One region of the Micromonospora sp. NPDC047465 genome, then DNA from elsewhere that is predicted to be linked to it. Evidence: riboswitches for the same ligand, from Rfam matches in the RefSeq annotation. Region 1 holds a riboswitch; each other region holds the start of a gene.
The links. Region 1 has a riboswitch for cyclic di-AMP ahead of ABZ793_RS02735 (hypothetical protein). Riboswitches for the same ligand answer to the same signal wherever they lie in the genome.
Positions count from the first base shown of each region.

Region 1 (3,747 bases):
GAGTCGCAGGACGTCTCGCCGATGCAGTGGCGCATGATCGGCCGGCGCGGACGGCTGGCCTCGTGGACGGTGGTGGGCGACCCGGCGCAGACGGCGTGGACCGGCGACCCGGAGGAGCTGACCCGCGCCCGGGACCAGGCGCTGGGCCGGCGCAAGCGGCACCACTTCACCCTGACCACGAACTACCGCAACTCGGCGGAGATCTTCGCGGTGGCGGCGGCCGAGATCCGCCGGCTGCACCCGGAACTCCCGCTGCCCAGGGCGGTGCGTTCCACCGGCGTCGACCCGGTCGAGCTGGTGGTGCCGCCGGCGGAGCTGGAGACGGCCGTGGTGACGGCGGCCACGGCGCTGCTGGCCGAGGTGGAGGGCACCGTGGGCGTGATCACCCCGGTGCCCCGCCGGGACGAGGTGGCCGGGTGGCTGGGCGGCCTGGGCGCGCCGCGCCTGCAGGTGGTGACCAGCCTGGAGGCCAAGGGCATGGAGTACGACGGCGTGGTCCTGGTCGCCCCGGGCGAGATCCGGGCCGACCCGGGTTCGGGCGTACGGACGCTCTACGTCGCGCTGTCGCGGGCCACCCAGCGGCTGACCACCGTCGACCCGACCGGCTGAGTCGTCCCGGCCGCCGCCGGCAGTCACTTGCACATATTGCGATGTGAGCATAGATTGAACCGGGTCCGGACAGGTGACGGAAGGTGGGCGCGTGGGCGCAGGTCATGACCACCACCACGGGTCGGTCGCGAATGCCGCGCACCGCCACCGGGGCCGCCTCTGGGCGGCGTTCGCGCTGCTCGGCGCCCTGATGGTGGTGGAGGCGGTGGCCGCCTTCCGCACCGGCTCGCTGGCTCTGCTGAGCGACGCCGGGCACATGTTCACCGACGTGCTCGGCATCGGCATGGCGCTCGCGGCGATCACCGCGACCCGGCGCGCCGGCGCGGACCCGCAGCGCACCTTCGGCCTCTACCGGCTGGAGGTGCTGGCCGCTCTGGCCAACGCCGTGCTGCTCTCCGGCGTCGCGGTCTACGTGGTCGTCGAGGCCGTACGCCGGTTCGGCGACCCGCCGGAGGTCCTCGCCGGCCCGATGCTCGCGGTCGCCGTGCTCGGCCTGCTCGCCAACGTGGCCGCCTTCGCCCTGCTGCGGTCCGGGGCGAAGGAGAGCATCAACATGCAGGGCGCGTACCTGGAGGTGCTGGGCGACCTGCTGGGCTCACTCGGCGTGATCGGCGCGGCCCTGCTGATCGCCGTCACCGACTGGTGGTGGGCGGACCCGGTGGTCGCGGTGGCGATCGGGATGTTCATCCTGCCCCGCACCTGGCGGCTCGGGCGCGCCGCGCTGCGCATCCTGGTGCAGGCCGCGCCGGAGCACCTCGAGGTCACCAGGGTGCACGACCGGCTGGCCGCCGTGCCCGGCGTGGCCGAGGTGCACGACCTGCACGTCTGGACGCTGACCTCCGGGATGGAGGTGGCCTCGGCGCACCTGACGATGGAGCCCGGCGCCGAGGTCGGCGCGGTGCTCACCGCGGCCCGGACGGCCCTGCACGAGGACTTCCAGATCGAGCACGCGACGTTGCAGATCGAGCCGGGGGCGTCTCCCGGGGCCTGCGGGTCGGTTGAGTGGTAATGAGCACAGCCTTAAATCTGGGAGAGTATTGTTGACTTATGTCGGATTTGACGGTAAGCGGACAGGCACCCTCAGTCACGTGCGCTGCACCAGTCACACCGGCACCGGTAGGCTCGGTTCCGGCCTCCGCCAGGCGGCACCCACCGGTGCCGGCGGTGGCCGCCGCCTAATCGCCCGGCGGGGCGAACCGGGGAACCATGTTCGTGGGGTGCATCCGCGTCAGCGGTAGGGATCTTCCGTCCCGAACCCGTCAGCTAACCCGGTCGGCGGCTGACGGAAGGACACGTGTATGCCAGTGATGGCACCTGTACGACGACGCGCCGCCCGGTTGGCGGCCCTGATCGCCGCGACGCTCGCCCTCGGCGCCGCGGTCGCCCCGGTCACCACCGCCCCCGCGGCGGCCGCCTCCCGGGCCGGACTGCTCGCCGCGGCCCCCGGCCAGGACCAGGAGGGCGGCACGCCCGCCCTGCGGGCCCAGCTCGAAGCCGCCAGCAAGGGCTACCTGGACGCCAAGCGGGCGCTGGACACGTCGGTCAAGCGGCAGCAGCAGCTCGCCGCGCAGCTCAAGACGACCGAGAGCGAGCTGACCGAGCGGAACAGCAAGGTCGGCGAGATCGCCGGAGTGGCCTACCGGACCGGCCGGCTGGGGGTGGTGTCCGCCCTGCTCAACAGCAGCTCGCCGGACGGCTTCATGGACCGGGCCGCCGCCCTCGACGCGGTGGCCGCCAACGAGGACCGGGCGCTCCGCGAGCTCCAGGAGACCCGGGACCAGGCCACCCGCACCAAGCTCGCCCTGGACGGCGAGATCCGGGAACAGCGCAAGCAGGTCACGGTGATGGCCAAGCGCAAGGAGCAGGCAGAGCGGGCGCTGACGGTCGCCAACCGGTCGCAGGCGAGTGGCGGCGGGCCGGGCGGCAGCTCCACCGCGACGGCGAAGCCGGCGCCGCGCAACTCCGACGGGTCCTGGCCGTCCGAGTCGTGCAGCGTCAACGACCCCACCCCCGCCAACGGCTGCATCACCCCGCGCACCCTGCACGCGCTCAACCAGGCCAAGGCGGCCGGCTTCACCCGCTACGTCTCCTGCTACCGCCCCGGCGGCTCCGGCGAGCACCCGAAGGGCCGGGCCTGCGACTTCGCGGCACAGAAGAGCGGGTTCGGCGGCGACGCCACCGGCGGCGACAGGACGTACGGCAACAACCTGGCGGCGTACTTCGTCAAGAACGCCGACCGGCTCGCCGTGCTCTACGTGATCTGGTACAGGCAGATCTGGCTCCCCAGCAGCGGCTGGAAGTCGTACAGCGGGGCCAACGGCGACCCGTCCAGCGACCACACCAACCACGTGCACCTGTCGGTCTACTGACGCCCCGGCCCCGGTGACCCGCGAGCGGGTCACCGGGGCCGACCGCCTTCCCGCCGCCACCTTCCCGGCCGACGGCCGGGGATCTCGCCGTGTCGTCGATGCCCGGCTCAGCCGGGCGGTGACTCCGGCGGGTGCCCGCCGAGGGCGACGCCGAGCCGGGCCGCCAGCCCCAGGTGGGCCGCACGCGCCTGGCGGAAGGCGTAGCCGAAGAGCGGGACCGGCGCGGCAAGGGTGATCTCGACGTCGATCCGGACCACGCCGTCCGGCTCGGCCCGCAGTCGGGTCCGGTTGCGCACCGTGGTGGCCGGCCACTGCCGGGCCACGGTGACGATCTCGTCCGGCCCGTCGACCAGGACGTCGGCCCGGTAGGTGACCGGCAGGCGCAGCGGCCCGACGGCCAGCCGGTCGGTGATGAGGTAGCTGGCCCGCGCGCCGCGACGGGGCGACACCCGGCGGACCCGGGCGATCAGCGGGTGCAGGTCCTGCTGCCGGGCCGGGTCCGCGAGCAACCCCGCGGCGTCGGCGAGCGAGCAGCGCGCCTGGACGGTGTAGCTGAAGGAATCCCGCCTGATCACGCCGTCTCCCCACCGTCGCCGTCGCCCGATCGTCGCGCACCGGCGGCGCGCTGGCAACGGTGTGCCGCTCCGCGCGCGGATCCCGGCCGTCGATCCGCCCGGTCGGTCGTCGACAGGTGCAGCCGGGCAGCGACCTGCCCAGCCTGGCCTACGGCTACGCCTCCGGGACGGCGATCCGCGCGGCCACCGAGGCA
Region 1 covers NZ_JBEYTP010000002.1:96,893-100,639, reverse strand. The annotation lists gene ABZ793_RS02745 (AAA family ATPase) at 1-609, shown strand, start outside; gene ABZ793_RS02740 (cation diffusion facilitator family transporter) at 701-1,618, shown strand; cyclic di-AMP (ydaO/yuaA leader) riboswitch at 1,772-1,903, shown strand; gene ABZ793_RS02735 (hypothetical protein) at 1,917-2,978, shown strand; gene ABZ793_RS02730 (SRPBCC family protein) at 3,086-3,553, opposite strand.

Region 2 (3,747 bases), on a different contig from region 1:
CCGGCTCGCTGCGGAGATCATCTTTGACCGCGGCCTCGGCGACCTCTTCGTGGTGCGCACCGCCGGGCACACGGTCGGCCCCGAGGTGCTGGGCAGCGTCGAGTACGCCGTGACGGTCCTGCGCACGCCGCTGGTGGTGGTCCTCGGGCACGACTCCTGCGGGGCCGTCCAGGCGGCCCGCGCGGCGGACACCACCGGCACGCCCCCGGCCGGGCACCTGTGCGCCGTGGTGGACGCCGTGGTGCCCAGCCTGCGCCGCGCCGCCGCCGAGGGCGTGGACGACATCGACCGGATCGTCGACATCCACATCGCGCAGACCGTCGAGGCGATGCTGGACAGGTCGGCCGTGCTCGCCGCCGAGGTGGCCGCCGGGCGCTGCGCCGTCGTGGGCATGTCGTACCGGCTGGCCGCCGGCGAGGCGCGGGCGGTCACCGCCGTACCCGGCGAGGCTCGGGGGGTCGCCGCCGCGCCCACCGGGCCGGGCGCGGTCGACGGGGCACAGCCGGCCGCCAGCGCCGCCCTCGCCTGACCGGTTCCCGCGCTCGCCCGGCCCGGCCCGGCCGCCCGACGCCCGCTCACGAGGGCCACAAGCGCCCGCCGACGAGGGCTACAGACGCCCGCCGACGAGGGCCACGGACGCCGGCAGGGCCACGGACGCCGGCAGGGCCACGGACGCCGGCAGGGCCACGGGCGACCACGGGCCGTGGACCCGACACGGCGACAGACGCCGACAGGGCCGCCCCGCGACTGCGGGGCGGCCCTGTCGTTGGCTGCGGTCAGAGCAGCGACACGTGCACGTGGTCCGTATGGTTCGACGGGCCGCTGTAGGACTTCCAGCCGGTCGCCGGGAACCAGATCTGCCGGTTCCAGATCACGTAGTAGATGCCGAGCCGGTCGGCGTTGCGAACCAGGAACGCGGTCAGGTTGTTGCCGTACATGTAGGTGTCGTCGTTGTGCCAGGGCGAGAAGCCGCTCCGCTGCAGCGACCAGTCGCAGGCCCGGCCCTTCGGATGCTCGTACGGCCCGCCGGAGCGGTAACAGCCGACGAAGCGGTTGAAGCCGGCCCGCTTGACCTCCTTGTACATGTGCAGCGTGCGTGCGGTGATGCAGCCGGAGGTGGTGGGGTCGTTCTCGGTGCAGGACAAGGGCTTCCAGTCGCCGTCGGCAGTACGACCCGGTGCCATCCGGGCCACCGGCGAGGTGGCGACCACCTTGCCGCTGGTCAGGCCCCTGCCGCCGACCAGTGCGAGCGCCTTCTCCGCCTCGCGCTTGCCGCGGGCCATCTCGTTGGTCAGCTTCGTCTGCTCGCGAACCTCGGCGTCGAGTGCCAGCTTGGCCTGCTCGGCGCGGTTCTTGACCGCGTTCACCTCGGCGAGCTTCTTGGAGTTGACCAGGTTCAGCTCGTCGAGGGCGGCGGCGCGCTTGACGAACGAGTCGGGGCTGGCGGTGTCCAGCAGCATCGACACCGCGCCGATCCGCCCGGTCCGGTAGGACTGGGCGGCGATCTGGCTCACCTGTGGGGCCAGCGCTGCCAGGTCGGCCTGCGCCCGGTCGACCTCCAGGGCCAGTTCCAGTTGGCGCTTCTTCGACTTCGCGAGCTTCGCCTTGGCCTGGACGTAGTTGCGGTTCCGCGCCTCGATCAAGTCGTTGAGCAGCTTGGGCTCGTCGTCCCCGTGGCCGGAGGGCTGGGGCGGTGGGGTGGGTGCGGCCGCCGCCGGGAGGGGCCCGGCGAAGACGGCCAGGGCGGCGATCACGGCCACCACAGGGGTCAACCAGCGGCGTAGGGGTGCCGTCACATTTTTCCCTTCCGTCGACCGCCGACCGGGTTAGCTGACGGGTTCGGGGCGGAAGTGGCCCCTACCGCTGTCGCGGATTCACCCCACGTACCTGGGTCCCCGGCTCGCCTGGCGGCGATTGGGCGGCGGCACCGCAGGCGCCGCTGCGCGCCTTCGGCGGTGACCGGCAGCGAGGTTACCCGAGAGCCCTGCCGGGGATCTACGTCCCTAAGCCGACTAAATGCGTTATTTCGTAGCGGCGGAGGGTGACCAGTGACGCGTTTATCAGGCGGGACGTCCTGATCGGTCACGCTGAGGAGTTTCACCATGCGGTGTCCGTGCTCCCGTCGCGGTCGGGCCACGCGGCGGGGGCGGCGGAGGGGGCGTTTCCGGCGCGCAGCCCGCTGAGGGCCTCCAGCGCCTCGGAGCGGTCGGCCGCCGGCCGGGGAGCCGGCGGCGTCGGGGGTGCGCCGCGGTCGGCTGACTCGCCGCCGCGCCGGCCGGCCGTGGTCACCACGGCCGCGAGCCCGGTGGTCAGCGGCACGGCGGCGATCAGGCCCAGGGTGGCGACCGCGCTGCGGACGATCTCCTGGGCCAGGAACTCGCTGGTCAGGATCTGGCTCACCGCCCGGGAGTCGGCGGTCAGCAGGAGCAGCACCGGCAGCGAGGCCCCGGCGTACGCCAGCACGATGGTGTTCACCGTCGAGGCGATGTGCGCGCGGCCGACCCGGGTCGCCGCCCGGTACAGCTGCATCCGGGACAGCCCCGGGTTGGCGTGCGCCAGCTCGGTGACCGTCGCGGCCTGCGTCACGGTGACGTCGTCGAGCACGCCGAGCGAGCCGATGATGATCCCGGCGAGCAGCAGGCCGTGCAGGTCGACGTCGGCCTGGAACATCGACAGCGTGGTGGCGTCCTCGCTGCCGAACCCGGTCAGGTGGGTCGCCGCGGTGGCGATCGTGCCGAGTACGCCCGTCAGGACCAGGCTGCCCAGCGTGCCGAGCACGGCGACCGAGGTCTGCGCGGTCACCCCGTGCGTCAGGTAGAGCACCACGAACATGATCAGTGCCGCGCCGACGACCGCGACCAGCAGCGGTGGGCTGCCGGCGCTGATGCCGGGCAGCACGAAGGTCAGCAGGATGGCGAAGCTTGCCGCCAGGCCGGCCAGCGCCGCGAGCCCCCGCCACCGCCCGAACGCGACGATCGCGGCGGCGAACAGCACCACCAGCCAGAGCAGCGGCTTGCCGCGCTGGTGTTCGGCGATGTTGTAGGCGCTCGCCGAGGGGTCGGCGGGATCGGTGAGCTGGACCAGGACGATCTCGTCGCCGACCGCGACCGTCGGCGCCCCCGGCCCTGCCGGTACGGGCGTCTCCACCTGCTGACCGGCGTCGGGGCCGTCGTCGACGCGCACGGTCACGGTGCCGCAGGGGCCCTCCGCGGCGCCCGGGGCGCCCTCCGGCGCCTCCGGGGTGGGCGGGCACGGCTCCGTCACCACCCGGGTCACCGTGCCGTGGTGGCGGGGCGGATCGGTGCCGGGCGCGGCGTCCGGGGCGTCCCACGGCCAGAGCAGCAGGGCCGCGATCAGGGTGGCGACGAACAGGGGCACCACCGTCGCGACGAGGATCCGCCGCACCCCCGGCGGGGCGGACGGTGCGGGACGGGTGTGGTCGGCGCCCATCGAGTGTCTCCCAACGAATCCAGGGCGGGGTACGTGCCGGCGAGCCGGTCGGTTCGGCGTGCCCGGGTGACCGCCGCGGCGGATCGCCCTGGCGTGGCGGGCCGGTCACGCGCCGCGACGGCCCGGACCGGCCGGTCGCGGTCGCTCGACACCGTCGCCCGGTCGGGGCGGCGGTGCGGACGGCGCGGAGTGCGGAGGGCCACCGGCCGAATGGTAGCCATCCCGACATCCGGCCGCAGGTCGTGAGGGCTGGTGTCGGCCGCGGGCCGTCCCGTCCGGCAACCCGGTCACCGTCCG
Region 2 covers NZ_JBEYTP010000004.1:256,749-260,495, forward strand. The annotation lists gene ABZ793_RS06865 (carbonic anhydrase) at 1-529, shown strand, start outside; gene ABZ793_RS06870 (hypothetical protein) at 777-1,796, opposite strand; cyclic di-AMP (ydaO/yuaA leader) riboswitch at 1,800-1,931, opposite strand; gene ABZ793_RS06875 (YibE/F family protein) at 2,098-3,450, opposite strand.
Region 2: another riboswitch for cyclic di-AMP. It lies ahead of ABZ793_RS06870 (hypothetical protein); the one in region 1 lies ahead of ABZ793_RS02735 (hypothetical protein).

Region 3 (3,747 bases), on a different contig from region 1:
CGGAGAAGTTCGTGGTGGTCGGCCGGCCGCAGGTCGAGTCGATCGAGGTCCGCCCGGAGCCGGTGCGCGGCCTGCCGAACCCCACGGTGCTCTACACGCCGACCTGGACGGGCCACCACGCGGACGCCAACTACTGCTCCCTGCCGGTGGCCGAGGCGCTGCTGCGCGGGCTGTTGGCGCGGGGCGCGACGGTGATCCTGCGGGCCCACCCGTACACCTCGCAGAACCCGGCCTCGGCGCGGCAGCTGGGCCGGCTCACGGAGCTGCTGGCCGCCGACCGGGCCCGTACCGGCCGGCAGCACGTCTTCGGCGCCGCCGCCACCCGCGAGCTGACCCTGACGGAGTGCGTGAACCGCTCGGACGCGCTGGTCTCCGACGTGTCCGGGGTGATCTCCGACTACCTCTACTCCGGCAAGCCGTACGCGGTCACCGACATGGGCGACGAGGGCGACCGGTTCGCCGAGCGGTTCCCGCTGGCCGGCTCGGGGTACGTACTGCGCCGCGACATGTCCAACGTGGACGAGGTGCTGGCCGCGCTGCTCGACACCGACCCGCTCGCCGCCGCCCGCTGGGCCACCCGGAGCCGCTACCTGGGCGACTTCCCGGCCGAGTCGTACGCCGAGGCGTTCCTGGACGCCGCGCGGCGGCAGCTCGACGCGGACTGGAACCCGCCGACGCCGCGCGCCGTCGGCGGGACCGGCCTGCCGGTCGAGCCGGACGAGGCGACCCTCTCCGCCACCACCTGACCGGCCGGCACCCGGCGGGTCAGCGGTACGGGTCGACCAGCTCCAGGACGGCCTCGGGGGCCTCGACGTGGGCGTTGTGGCCCAGGCCGGGCAGGGTGGCGACCGGCACGCCCAGCTCCTTGAGCTGGGCGTCGGTGACCATGGGGTCGTGCTCGCCGCGGGCCAGCAGCACCGGCACGTCCGTCGCCGCCAGCAGGGTCGGCAGGTCCGGCTCCCCCACCCCGAACGCGGCGGGGTCCATCGCCAGCCGCCAGCGGCCGTCGACCTGCCGCAGCCCGGCCTCGACCACGGGGTGGTCCGGCGCGAAGAGCCCGGTCAGGCCGGCCACCCGCAGGTACCGGCGGGCCGCCTCGTCCCGGCTGGCGAACCAGGTCACCGGTCGGGCGGCCAACTCCCTGGCCTTCGCCAGCTCGGCCGGGGACCAGACTGCCTTGATGCCGAGCCCGACCACGGCGTCGACCGGCAGCCCGGCGCGGCGGGCGGCCAGCGCCAGCCCGACCACGCCGCCGAGGGAGTGCCCCAGCACGACGAGCCGGTCCCCCGCCGCGAGCCCCGCGGCGATCCGGTCGGCCAGCCCGGCGAACGAGTACGCCGGCAGCGGCGGCGACCAGCCGTGGCCGGCGAGGTCCGGCGCCAGCCACCGCCCCGCCCACCGGCGCTCCAGCAGCGGCGCCCAGGGCAGCCACACGTCCCCGGTCGCGCCCATGCCGTGCAGCAGCAGCAGGACGCGCCGGCCGTCCCGGTCACCCGATTCATCGACCATAGGCCGCAGTGTGCCACCCGCCGTACGCCCCGGCGAGGGCCGTGACCCGGAGACGACATCGGGCGCCGGCTCCCGGGGTGGGGAGCCGACGCCCGACGGGTGTCTTTCTCAGGCGGAGTAGCCGCGGGTGGCGGCCCAGTTCGCCAGGGCGATGGTGGACATCCAGTACGAGGCGGTCGCCGGGTTCGCCGAGTCGGCGATCTTCACCAGCCGGCCCTCGTCCTGGTAGCCCACGACGGCGATGTAGTGGCCGCCGGGGAACGAGTGCCAGCCGCCGTCGGTGTCCGTGGCGCTGCCGGCGACGTTCACCACGACGCCCCGCCCGTCCGTGATGGCGGCGACCACGTCGGCCTGGAGCTGGTCCATCTGCGCCGGGGTCGCGGCACCGCCCGGGATCATCCGGGTCCGGTACGGGTCACCCTTCACCGTCGCGTTCAGCACCCGGGTGGTGTCCTCGGCCGAGTCGGTGCCCATCTCGTCGGTGCCCAGCTGGGCACCGAGGGCGTCCTGGCTGCGCGCGATGCCGGCGGCGCTGAGGGCGTGCCGGACGGCGGCCGGACCGCAGTTGTAGAAGGTGGTCTGGGCCTGGTAGTCGTAGTCCAGGGACTTCGCCTTCGGCGGCTTCGGCGGCTCCGGCTTGCGGGTCAGGTCCGGGTTCGGGGCGGCGCTGGTGGCGCTGGCCGACGGAGCGGCGCTGGACGCGGCCGGGGCGCCGGTCGACGGGGCCGCCGCGACGCGGGCGTCGCCACGCGAGGCGACGGTGCCGTCCCGCAGCTCGCTCACGGCCACCGGGGCCTGTGCGGCGGCGGGCGCCTCGTCGGTGCCGGCCAGCAGCGCGCCGGTGCCCGACGCGAGCACGAGCGCCGCGGCCGACGCGGCGGCCACCTGGTACGGACGCTCGGACGTGAGGCGACGGAGCTGTCGCTTGAGGTGGTGCTTCACGGTTTCCTCCACGGGCTCGGGGGGTGAGCGGCCGCCGGTCCGCGCAGGGGGGACCGACCGCGCGGACGGCGTCCGGCGGTGGTGGACCACTCAGGGGATGCGCCCGGGATGCCGGGCGACGGGCGGTGACCGGTGGGTCAGCTCGCGGCGTGCGGCCGGGCGAGCGCGGGCACCGCGGCGCCGTGGAGGCGCCGGAACGACCGGGGGGCGGGTGGGTGCTGCACGGGGATGGAACTCCTTCCGACGCCGCCGACCGGGTTAGCTGACGGACTCGGGCGGGAAGAACGCCCTACCGCGGGCCGTGGCCCGCGGATTCACCCCGATGTTGCACTGGGTCCCCGGCTCGCCTGTTCACGATTAGGCGGGTCGGCGCGGCGTCGCCTCTTGCGATCGGGTACCGCACCGGACGGGCCGACACTACTGGCCGGCCCGCGCCCTGCCAACCCGCTCCCACCTGCTTAAACCTTGATCGAGAGACTTTTTTTGCGGTCAGTTCGGCACTGACGTGACTCAATGGGACGACCGTTTCCTGACGCACCTTGCGTCGACAACCGGACGAGCGGCGGACATCGGCGCGGAATCGTCGGCGGGAATCGGCCGGGCCGTGCCGGATGACCGGTTCGGCACCGCTATGACCGGCGTCACGAAATTGCCCCGGCGGTTCAGCCCACCCGCGCGGGCCGCCACCGCACGGCGAGCGCGGGCCGACGCCCGGCGGTTCAGCCCACCCGCGCGGGCCGCCACCGCGCGGCGAGCGCGGGCCGACGCCCGGCGGAGACCGGCCGGGCCGCCGGGAGCCGGCCCGGCCGGAGCCGGACCGCTGCGGCGTACGCCTCCCCGGCCAGGGCCCGCGCCGCCTCGGCGGCCAGGTCGGCGTCCCGCCACGCCAACCGTTCCCGCTCGGCGGCGGCCCGGTGCTCGGCCCGCCTCGCGTCGCGTACCGCCCGGGCCAGCGCGATCTCCTGCTCGACCGGGTGTCGGCGGGGATCCCAGCCGGCCCGGCGGCCGAACACCTCGCGGAGTTGGCGGGTGGAGAGGTCGCCGCGCCAGTGGGCCGCCACCGCCGCCTGGTGCAGCCAGCGCTCGCGGGCGGCGTACTCGGCGGGCGTGCGCGGGGTGCGCGGGGCGGGCAGGGCGGCGGCCCCGGTGAAGCGGCGGGCGGCGGTCTCCGCCTCGTCGTACGCCCGCCAGGCCCGGTCGGCCTCCTCCTGCGCGGCGAGCCAGTCGGCCCGCCGCCGCCGGGCGGTGCGGGCGGCCCGGCCCGCCGCGACGGCCACCTCCTCGGCGTAGCGGCGC
Region 3 covers NZ_JBEYTP010000003.1:100,365-104,111, reverse strand. The annotation lists gene ABZ793_RS04500 (CDP-glycerol glycerophosphotransferase family protein) at 1-746, shown strand, start outside; gene ABZ793_RS04495 (alpha/beta hydrolase) at 766-1,509, opposite strand; gene ABZ793_RS04490 (C39 family peptidase) at 1,618-2,463, opposite strand; cyclic di-AMP (ydaO/yuaA leader) riboswitch at 2,684-2,825, opposite strand; gene ABZ793_RS04485 (hypothetical protein) at 3,171-3,747, opposite strand, start outside.
Region 3: another riboswitch for cyclic di-AMP. It lies ahead of ABZ793_RS04490 (C39 family peptidase); the one in region 1 lies ahead of ABZ793_RS02735 (hypothetical protein).

Region 4 (3,747 bases), on a different contig from region 1:
CAGCCCCGTGTGCGGCGTGCCGGTCGACGTGAACGGCGCCTTGAGCAGGTCGAAGTAGTGCGACCAGTCCCAGTACGGGCCCGGGTCCCAGTGCATGCCGCGCACGGTCGAGGCGACGGTGCCGGGGACGTTGTCGTGACCGATGATGTGCTGCCGGTCCAGCGGGATGTTGTACCGCAGCGCCAGGTGGCGGACCAGCTTGGCGGAGGTGCGGTACATCGCCTCGGTGTACCAGGTGCCGTGTCCCGCGAAGCCCTCGTGCTCCAGGCCGATGGACTTGGCGTTCACGTACCAGTTGCCGGCGTGCCAGCCGACGTTCTTGGTCTTGATGTGCTGGGCGATGTGGCCGTCCACCGAGCGCAGGGTGTAGTGCCAGCCCACCCGCCTCGGGTCCTTGACCAGGTTGACGCTGGGCCCGAAGTAGCCCTCGGTGTCGTGGATGACGATGTACTCGATCTTCTGCTGGGCCGGCCGGTCGGCGAGGTCGTGGTTGCCGTAGTCACCCACGGTCGGGCCGTACTGCGCGTAGGGCGCCGGGATCCACTCGCAGGAGATCGTGTCGGGGCACTCCAGCCCGTCGGGCCGGGCGACCTTGCGCAGGCCCAGCCGGTCGAGCCAGGAGCGTTCCGGCTGCACCGCGCGGGCGGCGAGGGTGACGCGGTGCCCGTCGTCGGTCAGCCGGCTGTCGCCGGCACCGATGGTGGCGTACACCTCGTTGGCGAAGGCCGCCGCGGCGTCGGCGCTGTCCGCGCCGGAGTACCGGGCCACCGCGCCGTACCAGGCCGCCGGGTCCGTGTCGGCGCCGACCGGGGCGCCGATCTCCTTCTGGTACGCGGCCAGCAGCGCCGCGCCGCCCCGGATGTTGGCCGTGACGTCCGTGCGCAGCGCCTCCTCGCTGGCGCCGGTCAGCCCGGCGGCGGCGTCGAGCGTCCGCAGCGAGGCTTCGGCGGGAGGCTGGGCGGCCGGCGGCTCGTGCGCCTCGGCCAGGGACGGGCGGGAGTCGTCGCCCCGCGGGTCCTCGGTGCCCTCGTCGTGGTGGGTGCCCCCGGGCAGTGCGGCGACGTACTCCGCGTCGGTGAGGTGCATCGGTCCGAAGCCGCCGCTGGTGCTCGGCGTTCCGGCGTTGGTGTTCCAGCGGGACTGCAGGTAGGAGACTCCGAGCAGGACGCTCTCCGGCACGCCGTACTCCGCGGCCGCGGCGGCGTACTGCTGCTGCCGGTCGGTCGTCGGCGCGGCGGCGGCGGTTCCGGCGGCGGTGAGCGGCGTTGCCGCCAGGGCGGCCGCCACGGCGGCGGCCAGCAGGACGCGTCTGCTCCTCGATGTCGCTGACAGGTGCATCAGACCCCCAGGTCGGACGGGCGAATGTGGGGCCACCTTCGCCCCGGGCGCCACCTCCGGTCAATACCTTTCCATGCGTCACTTACCGAAGAAGGAAAATTTCGTCGCCCGGAGTCACGCGCTCCCACCGGCCCACACGAATACGGTGTGTCACGGCGCGATGGGTTGCGGATCGATAACGACCGTCTCTACTCTGGTCATTCGTCGGCCGGCGACAGTCCGCCCATCCGGGGCGGTAACGGTCCGACACCGCCGAGTCGCTCCCGAGCGAGCCGGGGACCCAGGTACCCGGGGTGAATCCGCAGCACCTGCGGTAGGGCGTCCCCTTCCCGCCCGAACCCGTCAGCTAACCCGGTAGGCGGTACGGGAAGAAGGAGTACGGAGCCCGGTGGCACACCATGCCCCGCGGCCACCGTCGGCACGGTCGGCGCCCGCCGGCCCGACGACGGCTGCGCCGCGCCCACGCTGGTACCGCTGCACCACCGCCCTCGCCGCCCTGGCCGCGTTCGCCGTCGTCCTGACCGGCGGCGCCACGGCGGCCCACGCCGAACCGACGGTCGCCGAGATCGAGCGCCAGATCGACGAGGACTGGAACAAGCTCGAACCGATCATCGAACGGCACAACGCCACCCGCCAGGACCTGGCCGCCAAACGCAGGCAGGCCGACGCCCTCGCCAAGCAGATCAAGCCCCTGGAACGGCAGGTCGAGCAGGCGATGGAGGAGGTCAGCGCGCTGGCCGTCCGCGCCTACAAGGGCGAGAACGTCTCCGCCGTCAACGCCCTGCTGGGCAGCCGCTCGCCCGACCAGATGGTCGGCCAGCTCGAACTGCTCGACCGGTTCGCCCAGCACCAGCAGCAGGACGTGCGGCAGGTCGCCGAGTTGCGCGACCGACTGGCCGAGAAGAAGGCCCCGCTCGACGAGATGGTCGTCCAACTCGGCCGGACGGAGGCCCAGCTCGCCGCGAAGAAGAAGCAGATCAACGCCGAGATCGACCGGCTGCAGAAGCTCCGGCTGCGGATCTACGGCAGCGGCGGCGGCGGTTCGCTGCGCCCCGCCCCCTGCCCGGCCAGCTACCCGGGTGGCGGGGCCGGCACCGCGGTCAAGTTCGCCTGCGCCCAGATCGGCAAGCCCTACGTCTCGGGCGCCGAGGGCCCGAACGCGTACGACTGCTCGGGCCTGATGCTCGCCGCCTGGGCGAAGGCCGGGGTCTCGCTGCCGCACAACGCCGCGCAGCAGCGCCGGGCCACCGCGACCGTCACCCGGGGCGAGCTGCGCCCGGGAGACCTGGTCTTCTACTACAGCGACCTGCACCACGTCGGCATGTACGTCGGCGGGGGCTGGGTGGTGCACGCCTCCCGAGCCGGGGTGCCCGTGAAGATGAAGAAGGTCGACGACGGCCCGATCCACAGTTACGGCCGCCCCGGCTGATCGGGTGAGGAACGGGCCCTTCCTGACGCACCCGCTGGCGGAAGGGCCCGCGCCTCACGGCGACCGTCGGGTCAGCGGGTCGGCCAGGTGCGCCAGTGCTGCCAGGAGCGGCTCGGAGTCGGGCCGCGCTGCCCCTGGTAGCGCGAGCCGTAGACGGCCGAGCCGTACGGGTGCTCGGCCGGCGACGAGAGCCGGAAGATGCAGAGCTGACCGATTTTCATGCCCGGCCAGAGGGTGATGGGCAGGTTGGCCACGTTGGACAGCTCCAGCGTCACGTGGCCGGAGAAGCCCGGGTCGATGAAGCCCGCGGTGGAGTGGGTGAGCAGGCCGAGCCGTCCCAGGCTCGACTTGCCCTCCAGCCGCCCGGCGAGTTGGTCGCCGAGGGAGATCACCTCCAGCGTCGAGGCGAGCACGAACTCGCCCGGGTGCAGCACGAACGGCTCGCCCTCGGGCACCTCGACCATCGACGTCAGGTCGTCCTGCTGCATCGCCGGGTCGATGTGGGTGTAGAGATGGTTGTTGAAGACCCGAAAGAGCTTGTCCAGGCGGACGTCGATGCTGGACGGTTGCACCAGCGTGGGCTCGAACGGCTCCAGCGCGAGCGTGCCCGCCTTGATCTCGGAGACCAGGTCGCGGTCGGAGAGCAGCATCGCACCACCTTAGCGAGCGATGTGCGTGACCTGCGTGTCGGACTACATGTTCGTACACGTGTTCGATAGAATGTCGGCATGGCTTCCTGGTCCGAATTCGCCGCCGACGAGCCCCGCCTCGCCGACGGGATCCGCTCCCTCATGCAGCAGTACGGGCCGGGCTTCGGCTACCTGGCCACCGTCCGCGCCGACGGCGGGCCCCGGGTCCATCCCGTCTCTCCGGTGATCACCGACGAGGGGCTCTTCTGCTTCGTGGTCGACTCGCCGAAGCGGCGCGACCTGGAACGCGACGGCCGCTACGCCCTGCACTCCTTCCCGCCGGAGGAGAGT
Region 4 covers NZ_JBEYTP010000001.1:229,434-233,180, reverse strand. The annotation lists gene ABZ793_RS01195 (peptidoglycan recognition family protein) at 1-1,338, opposite strand, end outside; cyclic di-AMP (ydaO/yuaA leader) riboswitch at 1,579-1,714, shown strand; gene ABZ793_RS01190 (NlpC/P60 family protein) at 1,727-2,767, shown strand; gene dcd (dCTP deaminase) at 2,839-3,417, opposite strand; gene ABZ793_RS01180 (pyridoxamine 5'-phosphate oxidase family protein) at 3,496-3,747, shown strand, end outside.
Region 4: another riboswitch for cyclic di-AMP. It lies ahead of ABZ793_RS01190 (NlpC/P60 family protein); the one in region 1 lies ahead of ABZ793_RS02735 (hypothetical protein).